2 linked regions of the Rubinisphaera italica genome follow. The protein of the gene in region 1 interacts with the protein of each later gene in a pairwise test. Links are inferred from orthologs where the notes say so. Each region holds a gene or a part of one and is shown in the gene's direction. Other genes may lie near its edges. The genes, in order: Pan54_RS05080 and def.

What was found.
Region 2: the proteins of Pan54_RS05080 (region 1) and def interact in binary tests that used the Escherichia coli proteins (3 or more experiments, as listed by UniProt). The link is inferred for Rubinisphaera italica from one-to-one orthologs.

Annotation. Positions count from the first base shown.
Region 1 is NZ_SJPG01000001.1:1,319,650-1,326,273, forward strand. The notes cover bases 2,003-4,824. They hold Pan54_RS05080 (aspartate-semialdehyde dehydrogenase), read left to right. Parts: upstream 2,003-2,820; coding sequence 2,821-3,828; downstream 3,829-4,824. Other genes in these bases: Pan54_RS05075 (hypothetical protein), read left to right, coding at 2,003-2,143; Pan54_RS05085 (hypothetical protein), read left to right, coding at 4,033-4,824. In the rest of the region: Pan54_RS05070 (DUF1549 domain-containing protein), read right to left, coding at 1-709; more of Pan54_RS05075, read left to right, coding at 902-2,002; more of Pan54_RS05085, read left to right, coding at 4,825-4,938; Pan54_RS05090 (ATP-binding cassette domain-containing protein), read right to left, coding at 4,949-6,624.
Region 2 is NZ_SJPG01000001.1:5,187,556-5,194,198, reverse strand. The notes cover bases 1,325-4,165. They hold def (peptide deformylase), read left to right. Parts: upstream 1,325-2,376; coding sequence 2,377-2,955; downstream 2,956-4,165. Other genes in these bases: fmt (methionyl-tRNA formyltransferase), read left to right, coding at 3,095-4,051; Pan54_RS19770 (glycine--tRNA ligase), read right to left, coding at 1,325-2,136. In the rest of the region: Pan54_RS19780 (ISAs1 family transposase), read right to left, coding at 1-74; Pan54_RS19775 (hypothetical protein), read left to right, coding at 165-464; more of Pan54_RS19770, read right to left, coding at 475-1,324; dnaN (DNA polymerase III subunit beta), read left to right, coding at 4,547-5,656; Pan54_RS19750 (DciA family protein), read left to right, coding at 5,784-6,188; Pan54_RS19745 (ATP-binding protein), read left to right, coding at 6,306-6,643. UniProt on the Escherichia coli protein: Removes the formyl group from the N-terminal Met of newly synthesized proteins. Requires at least a dipeptide for an efficient rate of reaction. N-terminal L-methionine is a prerequisite for activity but the enzyme has broad specificity at other positions.

The DNA of each region.
Region 1 (6,624 bases):
AGGCAGCCAGTCCTTCAAAATCCTGCTGCTTCCAGTCGGCAAAAGGATGGTCGTGGCACTGAGCACAATCAATCCGCTGTCCTAAAACCGCTCGAACCGTTTTACCGGCCAGTTTGTTTTCATCAACTTTTCCATTCAGCACGGCATGGGTCATGAAATTTGTTGCTGGCTCGCCCGTCCACAGACCGGTCTGTGAAATAATCTCCTGCACGACCTGATTGTACGGGCGGTTTTGATTGAGTTGTTCGACAATCCAATTGCGAAATCGATCGCGTCGAAACACCAGAAATGGCTCGCCCTGAGTTCCCACAAATGCTCGCGTGATTCTTTCCGCAAAATAATCAGCGAATCGAGGGTCTTCGAGCATTTCCCGGCACCATTGTTGAAGTCGATCGGGGCGTTCGTCGGATTCGAAACGACGAAGTTCTTCCAGGGAGGGAATCGTGCCGTGCAGAGCCAGCGATAATCGGCGTAAGACAATCGGCTCCTCCGCTTGTGTCGCCTGCGATAAATTGGCTTCTTTCCAGTCATTCCTGAACCACTGATTCACCTGAGCAACACTCGAAGCAAGCTCCGCATTTTCTTGATGTTGTTCAGAATCATCGACGCGGGCATGAACAGGGGGAAACGCCGTTGAGAACACGATCAGCAGCAAGCCGAGCACGACTGCTGTTACAGGAAGATACACAGCTATTGATTTCCAACGCATCTGAGCAAATTCAATCGTATGGAGAATTTTAGAATTTGATAGTTAGCTACAGGAGTTACCTTGAAGAATGGCATGTCGGTTTCAGAAATCGATAAAACCATTGACAGTTTTGGCAGGTAATCATCTTGTAATCATTTGGGTACGATTGAGGTTCCTAATGATCATATTTCAAAATTGAAATCCCTGAATTTCATGGCTCAAGATGAAAATTCCAAGAATATGACTCAAAACGTTGTTTCCGATCCCATTTCGCAAGCCACTGTTATCGTGGAAGCGTCAGCTTTGACCTCGAACGAACATTCCCAGGTCGCGCAGGGATCCCAGAAAGAAAACCGATCTTGGATTAATAGGATCTGGATGGGATTATACTGGGGATTCTCGAGTCTATTTGGATTGGTAAGTCTGGTCATTGTACTGGCGATCCTGGCTGCCATTCCTGTCGTCAATCTGCTGGCACTGGGATATCTGCTGCAGGCGGAAGGAGAAGTCGCCCGCAGCGGAAAGATAACGCGGGGATTTCCGATGCTTAATCAAGCTCGCTTCATTGGAGGCTGCATAATGGGCATCTTCCTGTGCCTTATGCCGTTGAGGTATTTGGGGGACTTCACAAGTGATGCAATGTTAGTCGATCCCAATTCAGGGCTGACTCGCTTCCTGCGGATTCTCACATCTCTGGCAGCGATCGCGATCTTCCTGCATTTGCTTGGGGCGTTGGCTGCAGGGGGAAGGCTGGTACGTTTTTTCAGACCAATAAAAAATGCGCGCACTTTGCTTTCCGAACTTCGTTCGCGAACATTTTTTTCAGATCGTTCCGTGGCTGTTTCCGACTTTTTTCAAAGCTTGCAGCTCCGCAAAACTTTCTTTCTCGGCTTCTGGGGCGCAGTAGGGATTCTGATGTGGACACTCATTCCAACAGGCTTGTATGCCGTTGCTGATGCTCCCCAGGGGCCGCAAATTCTAATCACCCTGGCAGGTGGTATTTTGCTGACACTGGTTTGCAGTTGGGTCCCTGTTTTGCAGGCAGGCTATGCCTGTGAAGAACGCTTTTCGCTTTACACTCAACTGCAGCGAGGACGCCAGCTCTTTAGGAGAACTCCACTCTTGTGGACCCTGGCATTTCTATTGGGATATGCCCTGACGATTGTACTCTATCTGTTCAAAATTGTTGCTCCACCTCAGGATGCTCTATGGCTTTTGACGACAGTCTTCATTGCGATTATCTACCCGGCCCGCATCTATATCGGTTGGGTATATTCTCGGTCCTGTCGTAAAATGGATGAACCCTGGAGGGTTTGGCGCTGGTTTTGGAGTCTGGTCTCATTTGCGATTTGCGGGTTTTACGTGTTTATGCTCTTCTTTACTCGTAATATAGGCGCAAACGGAAAACTCGTTCTCTTTGAGCAACCGCTTCTATTGATCCCCTCTCCATTTTAGACCATTTCCAGGTTTTCCTTACCATTGCTTTGTATGCCCCGGCTGAACAAGTTATTCAAATTCTGATCATGCTGTTGTGAGTATAGTTTTGGAGAATATTGAATCTGATCTATGAAGCAGATACGCATGTGCATTTTTTTACTTATGTTGAATTTTTAAATTTTTGTATGAAAAGTTGATTTTGAAACGCAATAATTTGCAGACGAGCGAGTTCGGAGTGATAATGATCGAGCTTGGGGTGTGCGCTGGAATGAAGCTTTTAGCAATCGTATGGGCAAAGTGACATTGATTTTACGGAAGCCACCATTTTTTGCTTGTAGTCCATTGAACCTTTATTCGGAACTGTAAGAATAGACCTCTCCCACTTGGATTCGTGCTAGGGAGCCAATGACTGATCGATTAGATTTGCCAATGAGCGTCGGCAGATTAAACGGTCCCTCACTGAATCCCCTACCGAATAATAGTCACAAGCTGGATATTACCTGCTGGCAATATATCCATTTTGACTATGCAGTCTGCGAACGATACCGTGAACTTTCTGTCTGAAAGTGGACAGGACCTATCGGCCTCACCGCAGATATCTGACAAATCACTGAGACAATGTGATCAACGATATAATCTGCGGAAGTTCGAAATTTCCAAAAACGATGTGAGTCGCTCAATTAATGGAGAAATCTGTGTTCAAAACTGTTGCTGTCGTCGGTGCCTCCGGGGCTGTCGGTCGAATTATTCTGGAACTTCTCGAAGAAAGGGAATTTCCTGCGGAAACCTTTCGCTTTTTGTCGAGTGCCCGCTCAGCCGGAACGGACCTGGTATTCAAGAATCAGGATTATGTATTTGAAGAGTTGACGAAAGATTCTTTCAAAGGTGTCGATCTCGTCATTGCCTCGACTCCTGATGATACCGCTGCTGAATTTCTTCCCTATGCAGTTGAAGCCGGAGCGAAAGTCATTGATGAATCTGGCTACTGGCGGATGCACGAAGAAGTCGCGCTGGTCGTCCCTGAAATTAATCCGGAAGCCGCATTGAATGCCAAAGGCATAATCGCCAGTCCGAATTGCTCAACCACACAAATGGTTCTGGCGATGAAGCCGCTTTACGATATTTCTCCAATCCGTCGAGTGATTGTCAGTACTTACCAAGCCACGAGCGGAGCAGGGCTGGTAGGAACTGAAGACCTCATCCATTCTTCACAGGCACGTCTGCAAGGTGAAGAATACGACTACAAAGTCTTCAAACAGCCAATCGCTTTCAATGCGATTCCGCAAATCGGCAGCCACAAGCAGGATGGCTACACCAGCGAAGAAATGAAGATGGTCAACGAGACCCGCAAAATTCTCGGCGATCCAAATATTATGATCAACGCCACCTGTGTCCGTATTCCCGTCTGGAATTGTCACAGCGAAAGTATCACCATTGAAACGGAAACACCGATCAGCCCCGAGCAGGCCCGCGAAGCCTTCGCGGCTTTCCCGGGAATTGAAGTCATCGACGACTTGGAAACCGGTCAATACCCGATGCCTTACAACAGCGACGGCTCCGACGAAGTGTATGTCGGCCGCATCCGTAAGGATATTTCACATCCCAACGGACTCACCTTCTGGTGCGTGAGCGATAACCTCCGCAAAGGAGCCGCGACAAATGCGGTGCAGATCGCTGAGCTGCTAAATAAGCATTACAAATAAATTCGAACGATATCGTTATTAAAAGAGCCGCATTGAATTCCATTCAGTGTGGCTTTTTTCTTTGCGCTATTTCTTCTTTGATGTCAGAAGTTCAATCTCTCACAGATTAAACTGGATTTCTATTTGTGATGCATTACTTTGAAAGAATGGGATTCAACAACATTATTCGAGAATGCACAGAGGTTGATCATGAAGACGACGTCGATGTTTCAATTTAATAGTTCGAATAACAGAGTTCACTTCCCCTTATTTTTAATCTGTTTATTCACCTTTTCGACGTCCGTCACTTATGCAGATTCCTCCAGCGATAAAGCAAAAAGCCTGACTCAGGTTGTTCTCAAATTGAACGAAAAGATTGAGTCAGATTACTCCGTTCTGGAAATTCAACCGCTGACAATCACTCGGCTCCGATCAGCTTTGCAAACAGAGATCGATCAAATTGCAGAAAGCGATCTTCCAGAACGACATGAACTGGTCAAGTTGTTGCAAACCATGCTGGAAGAGGAGCAGGTGCCTGAGGATGCTTCATTCGGCGTTACGAAAATTTCAGGTTCCTATCCAAAAGATTCTCCAAAACATGGGCAAAGATGGCTCTCCATCAATTTCACACTTTCCGCACTAACCCCAAACGGAGCCAATGATTATCGATTGGTGGGACTGACCGATTTACTTCAGACTTATCGCATTATTCCTGGGGAACATGACAAAGCCAGCACGGAAAAGACAGCAGGAGAGAATTTTGGATCGGAAGATATAAAGAGCCATCGAATAGCTCAATCGAAGAAATCGACCGGATTTCTGGATGCGGGGGTCTGGTACAATTTCTATTTTGAGAAAGAGAACGATCTGCTCAAACGAGGTGGTATGACTGTCAACGCAGTCAAACTAATCTCAATTGATGAGGATCATTCGAATTGGGTGCAAATTCAATATCCTAAAGAAAGGGATGAGCATCTATCGATATTAAAGCCCGCTTCCATGGCTTTTGAAAACGAGGACCTCGAATTGAGTTTAGCATTAGAGGAGTGGGAAAAAACGATTACAGAATGGAACATTGTCTGGGTGAATCTGGATTATGTGGTCAGGATTACGAAAGTCGGTGACAAGTAAGTCTTCGACATCAAACATGATCGAGATATTGAGCTGTCAGTGATTCTGTGCAATCTCTGAACCCACTGGGTGATCCAGAATAAACGGCGGAACTCTCTCCCGTCTCCATATCAATCCCCAGATCGATCACCCAGTCAGCTGCCTGAATGATGCGAGAATCGTGTTCGATCACAATGACAGTATGTCCCTGTTCGACCAACCGCTTGAGAGATTGCAGCAGGGTTTCAATATCCCGGGGATGTAATCCGCTGGCGGGTTCATCGAACAGAAATAATTGATGCAGCCCGGATGTTGCATTGAGATACGAAGCGAGCTTGAGTCGCTGGGATTCTCCGCGAGAAAGCGTGGCGGTCGATTGTCCAAGTGTCAAATACCCGAGGCCGACATCTCGCAACAATTGCAGTTTGCGCAGAATGCTTTGATGGTTCCTGAAAAAGGCAAACGCCTCATCGGCTGTCATCGAGAGAACATCGTGGATGTTACGATTACGATAACTGACTTTCAGCGTCTCCGGCTGAAAACGGGAACCATGACATTCGGGGCAGGGAAGTGTCAGATTCGCCAGAAACTGCATGTCCATTTCAATGAAACCAAGACCTTCGCAATGTGAACAGCGCCCCCCACGGCTCGAATTGAAACTGAATCGCGAAGGGGTATAACCGCGTGCTTGTGCATCAACTGTTTCAGCAAACAGTTTGCGAATGTCATCAAAAACCTTGAGATATGTCGCTGGCGTGCTGCGTGATGATTTCGTCAACTGCGTTTCATTCATCAGCACACATTCGTCAATCGAGTCTGCTCCCGTAATACTCGCGACTTTTCCAGCAGGTCGGAAGGGATCGTTCTCGAATGTGACGGCTTCTTTCTGTTCGCCTCGATCTGCAATTTGCAGAGACAATGCAGGGTAAAGCGTTTCGCAGATCAGAGTAGATTTTCCGCTACCACAAACTCCGGTCACGGCCGTCAGTCGCTTGAGCGGAAATTGAACGTCCATTCCTTTGAGATTGTGACAATGAATATCAGTCAACTGCAGGAGATCTGGTTGATCATTGCTGAAATCGGAATTGTTCGAATCCTCTTTCTCCTGAAATTCTTTCTTGATTTGCTGCAGGTAAGGCTCGACTGTTCCCTGATAAGTTATCGTGCCCCCTTCTTTCCCAGCGGCTGGTCCCAGTTCAATCACACTATCTGCTTTGGCAAGAATATCGCTGTGATGTTCAATCGTCAGGACTGTATTGCCATGCTCAACTAACTGACGGAGAAACTTGACAACGGGAAGCCGATCAGCTGGATGCAGTCCGTTAGTTGGTTCATCAAACAGATAAAGAGTGTTCACGAAATCGTTATTCAACGCTGACATCAGCACAACCCGCTGAAATTCTCCTTGCGATAATGTGCGAATCAATCTATTGAGTTGTAGTGAGCCTAAACCGAGTTCGAGCAGGAGAGCAATCCTCTTCTGCAGAACAGTTCGCAGTGACTGAGAGATTGAAGAACTCAGGGAACCAATTCGATTTAAATTCTCGTTGAGCTCCTGCAACGTGAAATTTTGAATTTCTGCATAAGTCAAAGGACTGTTTGACGTTGAATCAGCTGGGAGAAATCTGGCCAGTCGAGCCACTTCTCTTAATCCTGATCCCTCGCACCCCTCGCACAAATGTGTCGATTTATTTGTCACCTGGATTC
Region 2 (6,643 bases), 3.9 Mb from region 1 along the record:
GTAACTTTGTAGTCCTCTCGTGGATCAGCCAGGTCTTCAAAGAAAAGTAAAAATGACAACGGATTGGAAAACATTGCAAATACCTCGGTCGAAGTTGCAAAAGTCCCTGCGCATAACGAGACCCTCGTGGCCTCAAACACTGAAACTGGTAAGATGCATTTCCAGTGCCATTCTCATGCGATTGCCCTGGGTCTGCTTGGGCTCAGGATGAATATCGCGTCGGAGAATTAACTAGAGGAAATGATCTAAATGCAGAAGCGGAAAAAGTTATTCAAAATAGCAGTTTGTCATCTTACGAAAAACAATTATGGGTGGCAAAATCAAAAGTTGAATTAGGAATAGTTTTATTTGAGGAAAACAGACTCGACAAAATGAAACCCTTTAAGATTGGTAAAATGGACAACTTCAAACTTATAACAGAACAACTAAATTTTACCGAGTATACATCACCTATAGATTTTTAAACTTTTTTTATCAACCCTTCAATCGCCCCTGAATCTCTTCAGTCACCTTATTCAGAGGCACACGAACCTGTTCCAGAGAATCGCGGTCGCGGATAGTCACCGTTTGATCCTCGGCGGTCTGGCCATCGACTGTAATACAATACGGTGTGCCGATTTCATCCTGTCGTCGATAGCGGCGGCCAATGGCTCCCTGCTGGTCGAAGGTCGAATTGATGCCCGCTTCTCGCAGTTCGCGATAGATGCCCGCAGCCGCTTCCGGCATCCCTTCTTTTTTGATAAGAGGGAAGACAGCCGCTTTGATTGGGGCGAGACGCGGGTGGAACTTGAGCAGCGTTCGGCTCTGCATTTTCCCTTTATCATCGGGTGCTTCGTCGACGGTGTAGGCTTCGCACAGGAATGCGAGGGTCGCCCGGTCGGCTCCGGCTGAGGGTTCAATCACATGCGGAATGAATCGTTCGCGGGATTGATCATCGAAGTACGACAGATCTTTGCCGCTGCCCCGATACTTCGGCTGGTCATGCTCATTCAGTTGAACATTCAAATCTTTATCGAGTTTGCCTTCCATGTGCGAACGCAAATCGAAGTCGCCACGATGAGCGACCCCTTCGAGTTCGCCGTACTCTCCCTGAGGCAGGAACGGGAAGGCATATTCGATGTCGGCTGTTCCGACCGAATAGTGGGCCAGCTCTTCTTTGTGATGCTCACGCAGAATGAGATTGTCGGGACTGATGCCGAGTGAGGTGTACCAGTTGTAACGTCGGTTTCGCCAGTAGGTGTACCACTCGGACGATTCTCCCGGATAGCAGAAGAACTCGATTTCCATCTGCTCAAATTCGCGGGAACGGAACGTGAAGTTTCGCGGCGTGATTTCATTGCGGAAACTTTTGCCGATCTGGCAAATTCCGAACGGAATTTTCACCCGGCTGCTATCGACCACATTCTTGAAGTTGACGAACATCCCTTGAGCCGTCTCCGGTCGCAGAAAAGCGGCATCGTCTTCACCACCCAACGCTCCGAGCGTCGTTTTGAACATCAGATTGAACTCACGTGGCTCGGTAAATGTTCCCGCTTTAGAGGCATCGGGAGCGACGGCTTCGGAAAGCTGATCAATCTTTTCGAGGCTGAGCAACTCACTCGTCCAGTTGATCTTATCTTTGTACTTCCCTTTGAGTCCAAAGAATTTCAACGCCTGAGCGACCAACGCATCCTGAGTCTCATCCGCCTGAGCGATTGTTGTGATGAACGCCTTGACCGTCGAAGATGTTTCGGTTCCATCATCAGACTTGGTCTTCTTCTCCGCTTCAGCCCAACGACCCTGAACATGATCGAACCGATATCGCTTATTCGTTTCGGTGCAATCGACCATGTGATCGTGGAACAGATCGTAATGTCCGGAAACCTTCCAGACCTGCGGATGCATAATAATCGACGATTCCAGCCCGACCATCGAAAACGGTTTCGTTGCATTCGGCAGGGTGGAAAATTCGTCGTGAGCACCGACCATATCTTTCCACCAGGCATCGCGAACATTGCGCTTCAACTCGGTGCCGAGTGGACCATAATCCCAGAATCCGTTTACCCCTCCGTAAATCTCGGAAGACTGAAACAAAAATCCTCGTCGCTTACACAAGCCAACGATCTGGTCCATCGTGTTTTCTTCGGTCTGACTCATCGTCACTTCTTTTTTATTTTCAGGTAAGAAATCTCGGTCGTAGGTCAGGCACCGCCTGACGAAATCGACTTACTTATTTACACAGGCGAGCCGAGTGTCTGTATTTCGTAACAATAGCACAAGCAATGCGGTCGTGACTATTCAACTTGCTCCCCCGTTCGGCTCGTTTCAAATCAACTGCTCGGAAGACTATACTGACATCAAAACCGATATTTTGATGCACTGTTTTGAGTGAATTTTATGGAAATTGTTCTTTACCCCCACCCGGCTCTCCATTTCAAGTCGACTCCCGTCCGCTCAATTGATGCGAAATTGCGGAAAACCGTCGAAGAAATGTTCGAGCTGATGTACGCAGCCAACGGCATCGGCCTGGCCGCCAATCAGGTTGCATTGCCTTACCAGCTGTTCATCATCAATCTCACAGCCGATGCCGACCAGAAAGACGAAGAAATCGTCTTCATTAATCCGAACATCAAAAAACGACGTGGCCAGGTGACTGGCGAAGAAGGCTGCCTCAGTTTTCCGGAATTATATGGTCCTGTCGAGCGCTCCAAGGAAATTACGGTCGAAGCCTACAATTTAAAGGGGCAACTGCTCAGTTACGATCTCGATGACCTCGCCTCCCGAGCGGTCCAGCACGAGAATGATCATATCGATGGCGTTCTGTTTATAGACCGGATGACCAAAGATGAACGGGAAAAAGTCGCAGCAGTCGTCGACGATTTCGAAGCCCAGTTTCGAGATGCCCAGGCCCGCGAGAAAACTCCTTCTGATGCCGAACTCCTTAAGGAATTGAAGAAGTTAGCCGCGGGAACGTGATTTTGTAATCAATTAATACAAGCACGAAGCGCAAGCGAGTGTGTTTAATTACGGCTGATTTGACACACTCGCTTGCGCTTCGTGCTTGTAAATAGCCAACATTGGTACGCACAGCGTACCCTACTTAAAGGATTGAGCCGTGTCGTTGAATGTAGTCATGATGGCGACCGGAGAATTTGCTTTGCCCGGGTTTCGAGCAGTCGTCGAGTCCGAACATCGGGTCTCGGCACTGATCACACAGCCAGATCGTGTGAACCCGCGTGGAAAGCCGCATCCCCATCCTCTCAAAGAGTTTGCGCTCGAACAGAACATTCCGGTTCTGCAGCCAGATTCCATCAATACCCCCGATTCCATCCGCAAATTGCAATCCCTTCGGCCCGATGTCGTGCTCGTCGCCGCTTACGGACAGATCCTCAAAGCGGACGTCATCAATGTCCCTCGGCTCGGCATGTATAACCTGCATGCGTCGCTTCTGCCGAGACATCGCGGAGCCGCCCCGATTCAGTATGCCATCTGGAAAGGAGATGATGTCTCCGGCGTGACGGTCTTCCAGATCGTTCCCAAACTCGATGCCGGTCCCATGATTGTGAAAATTGAATCCCCCATCGGGCCCCGGGAGACCTCTGGTAAACTTCACGATCGACTGGCGATCGTTGGAGCAGACGCCTTTCTCCAAACACTCCAATTACTGGAATCTGGGACCGCTCAGCCACTTGTGCAGGATGATTCTCTGGCGACAAAATCGCCGAAAATCAGCAAAGCAGAAGGCGAAATCGACTGGTCAAAAACCAGCCGGGAAATCGATTGCCACATTCGCGCGATGCAACCCTGGCCGAATTCCTATACGTTTTTACATCGCGAAGGGAAATCCCCCGAACGTGTTGTTATCAATGAAGTTATGGCTGATCATTCGCTGAAACCAAGTTCTCCCGGGAAAATCATCATCAATTCTGACAATCGTTTTCTCGTTTCGACTGGAGATGGTGTAATTGAAGTCAAAACCATGCAGCCTGCCGGGAAAAAAATGATGTCTTCCGAAGAATTTCTGTGCGGAAGACCCCTCTCATCTGGAGACTGGTTCGGTTCCCAGAGTTGATTCGTATCGGAAATTCGATGTCGAAAACTTGTTATCCTATCGTTATTGAAATGAGCTTAACTCGACTCTTGAATTGTTGCGAAATTCCCTCTGTGGATAACTATCCGATTACTCCACGTTTCCGCTGACTCAGTCCACATTGAAATTACAGGTTTTCTACAAGGACTTTGAGCCCTTATATTTTCTTAAGTCTATTAAATTTAACAACTTACATATTTTCTTTTTCTACTTATCCACTTTTTTCACCCTCTCTTTTAATACTGTTACTGAAATTTTAATTTCTTTAAAGAGAAGAGGAATGACCCTCATGGAAAATGTGGGAAACTTGGAATTGCTCAACACTCATTTTCTTCTTTGAGAGAACCTCAGAACTTTGTTGATCGGAGCCTGTCTCAGAAGGCTTTGATGGTTCCGTTTTCGCTGAAAATTGAGTACAATGGATCATCAAATTGGATTCATTAAACGCTTGATTTTTAGCTAAGAAAACACCACACGATGCAACTGAAATTCAAACGGGATGTGCTGGCTTCAGCTTTGCAAACGGTCGCGGGAGTTGTCCCGTCTCGAACGCCGAAAGATATCCTCAAAAATACCAAACTTGTGGTGGAAACCGGTTCAGCAGTGTTGATGGGAACCGATACCGAAATCGGTATGCGATACCAAATTCCCGAAGTCGAAACAGAATCGACCGGAGAAGTTCTGCTGCCAACCGCGAGGCTCACGCAAATTCTGCGGGAAGTGATGTCCGAAGAAGTGATTCTGGACGTCTCTGAAGAGATGCTCGAAATTCACGCGGGGCAGAGTGAGTTCCGATTGCCTGTCGAAGATCCTCGCGAATTCCCCGATGTTGCTCCCTTCAATGCCGAAAACTGCTATGCGATTTCCGGCCTGGCCTTGCGACAAGCGATCAAACGGGTTGCCTTCGCGGCCGACGATGAAAGTACACGCTACGCTCTCGGTGGAATATTCATGGAGTTGTCGCCAACTCAAATCGTTCTGGCTGCGACCGATAGCCGTCGTCTGGCAGTGATGCATTCGATGAGCGGAGTTCAGGGCGATGTCTCGGAAACCAAATCGGTTGTCTTGCCACGCAAAGCAATGACCCTGCTCGAACGCAGTATCGAAGGGGATGATTCTGAAATTCTGATCGCACCCGGTGATAACGATGTCGTCATCCGTAGCGGTGGCTGCATGATTTACACCCGTCTTGTCGAAGGCCGCTTTCCGAACTTCCGCGATGTGTTACCCAGCGAAACCCCCGTCAATATCGATCTTGTGAGTGGTCCGTTTCACAACCTGGTTCGTCAGTCTCAGATTGTGACCAGCGACGAAAGCCGCGGCGTCGATTTCGTTTTCTCTTCGGGACTGGTCACCTTGAAATCCCAGGCAGCCGATATTGGACAATCCAAAGTCGAGTTACCAATCGATTACGACGGCGAAGAACTGGCTATCATGTTCGATCCCCGATTTGTCGCCGAGTTCCTTCGAGTTCTGGAACCGGAAACAACCGTCAACCTCGGCTTGATCGGCGGCGAAGACCCAGCCGTCTTCCGCTGTGGCGAAGAATACAAATACGTCATCATGCCTTTGGCAAGAGACGCGTAATCGAATTGAAAGTACAAGCACGATGCGCAAGCGAGTGAGTCCAATCGAGCCTGAATGAAACACACTCGCTTGCGCTTCGTGCTTGTAAAATGTTAATCCATCAATCAAATAATCAGGGTACGAGTTAGTGAAGGAACGCTCTCGAAAACTTGATCCCGAAGCAGCCGAGCAGATCAAAGAAGTGATGCTGCGACGTCGCCAGGAACTGCATGTTCGTGGTGGAGGTCCACGAGTTCTGGCTACCTCGATTCAGGAAGTGATCGCCAGTCGGAAAATTGGTCGGGTCCTCGAGTCACGCGAGTTGACTCAACTCTGGTTCAGTTGTGTCGAAGAAGATATCGCCCAACGAACAAAAATCATTTCCCTCAGAAACCGAATTCTGCTGGTCGAAGTAGCCGACTCGGTCCTGATGAGCGAACTGGCCAGTTTTCACAGACGAAACATTCTGAATACCATCAAAAAACAACGACCGGATATGGATGTCAAAAACGTCAAATTCCGTTTGAATGCCCGATTGGGCAGCAAGCCATGATGAAAAAGTTGCGACAATCTTAACCCGAAGCGTCAGCGAGGGGCACGCAAGCCATTCACACCTGACGTATCGGGCTATGAAATCAGAGTTTGAGTTTCAATCGAATTGAAGACACTCATGAAATACACAACCGATAATGTTCGAGTATCAGAGACAATAGAATGTATTCGAAGACGCCCAGCGATGTATGTCGGGGGGACTGATACTGTTGGTTTTCACTATCTGTTTTTCGAAGTGATAAATAACGTTCTCAATGAATTCGATGAGAAATTTGTCTCCAGACTGATCGTCAAAATTAATAGCGATGATACGATTAAGGTCGCTGATAATGGTCGAGGTATTTCGGTAGGGAAATCTCCAGATCAAGAGGATCTCTCCCTATTGGAATTATATTTAACCCTTAATAATATTCAGAAAAGAAAACAGCCTGAAAGCCGATCGTTGCATCATGAATT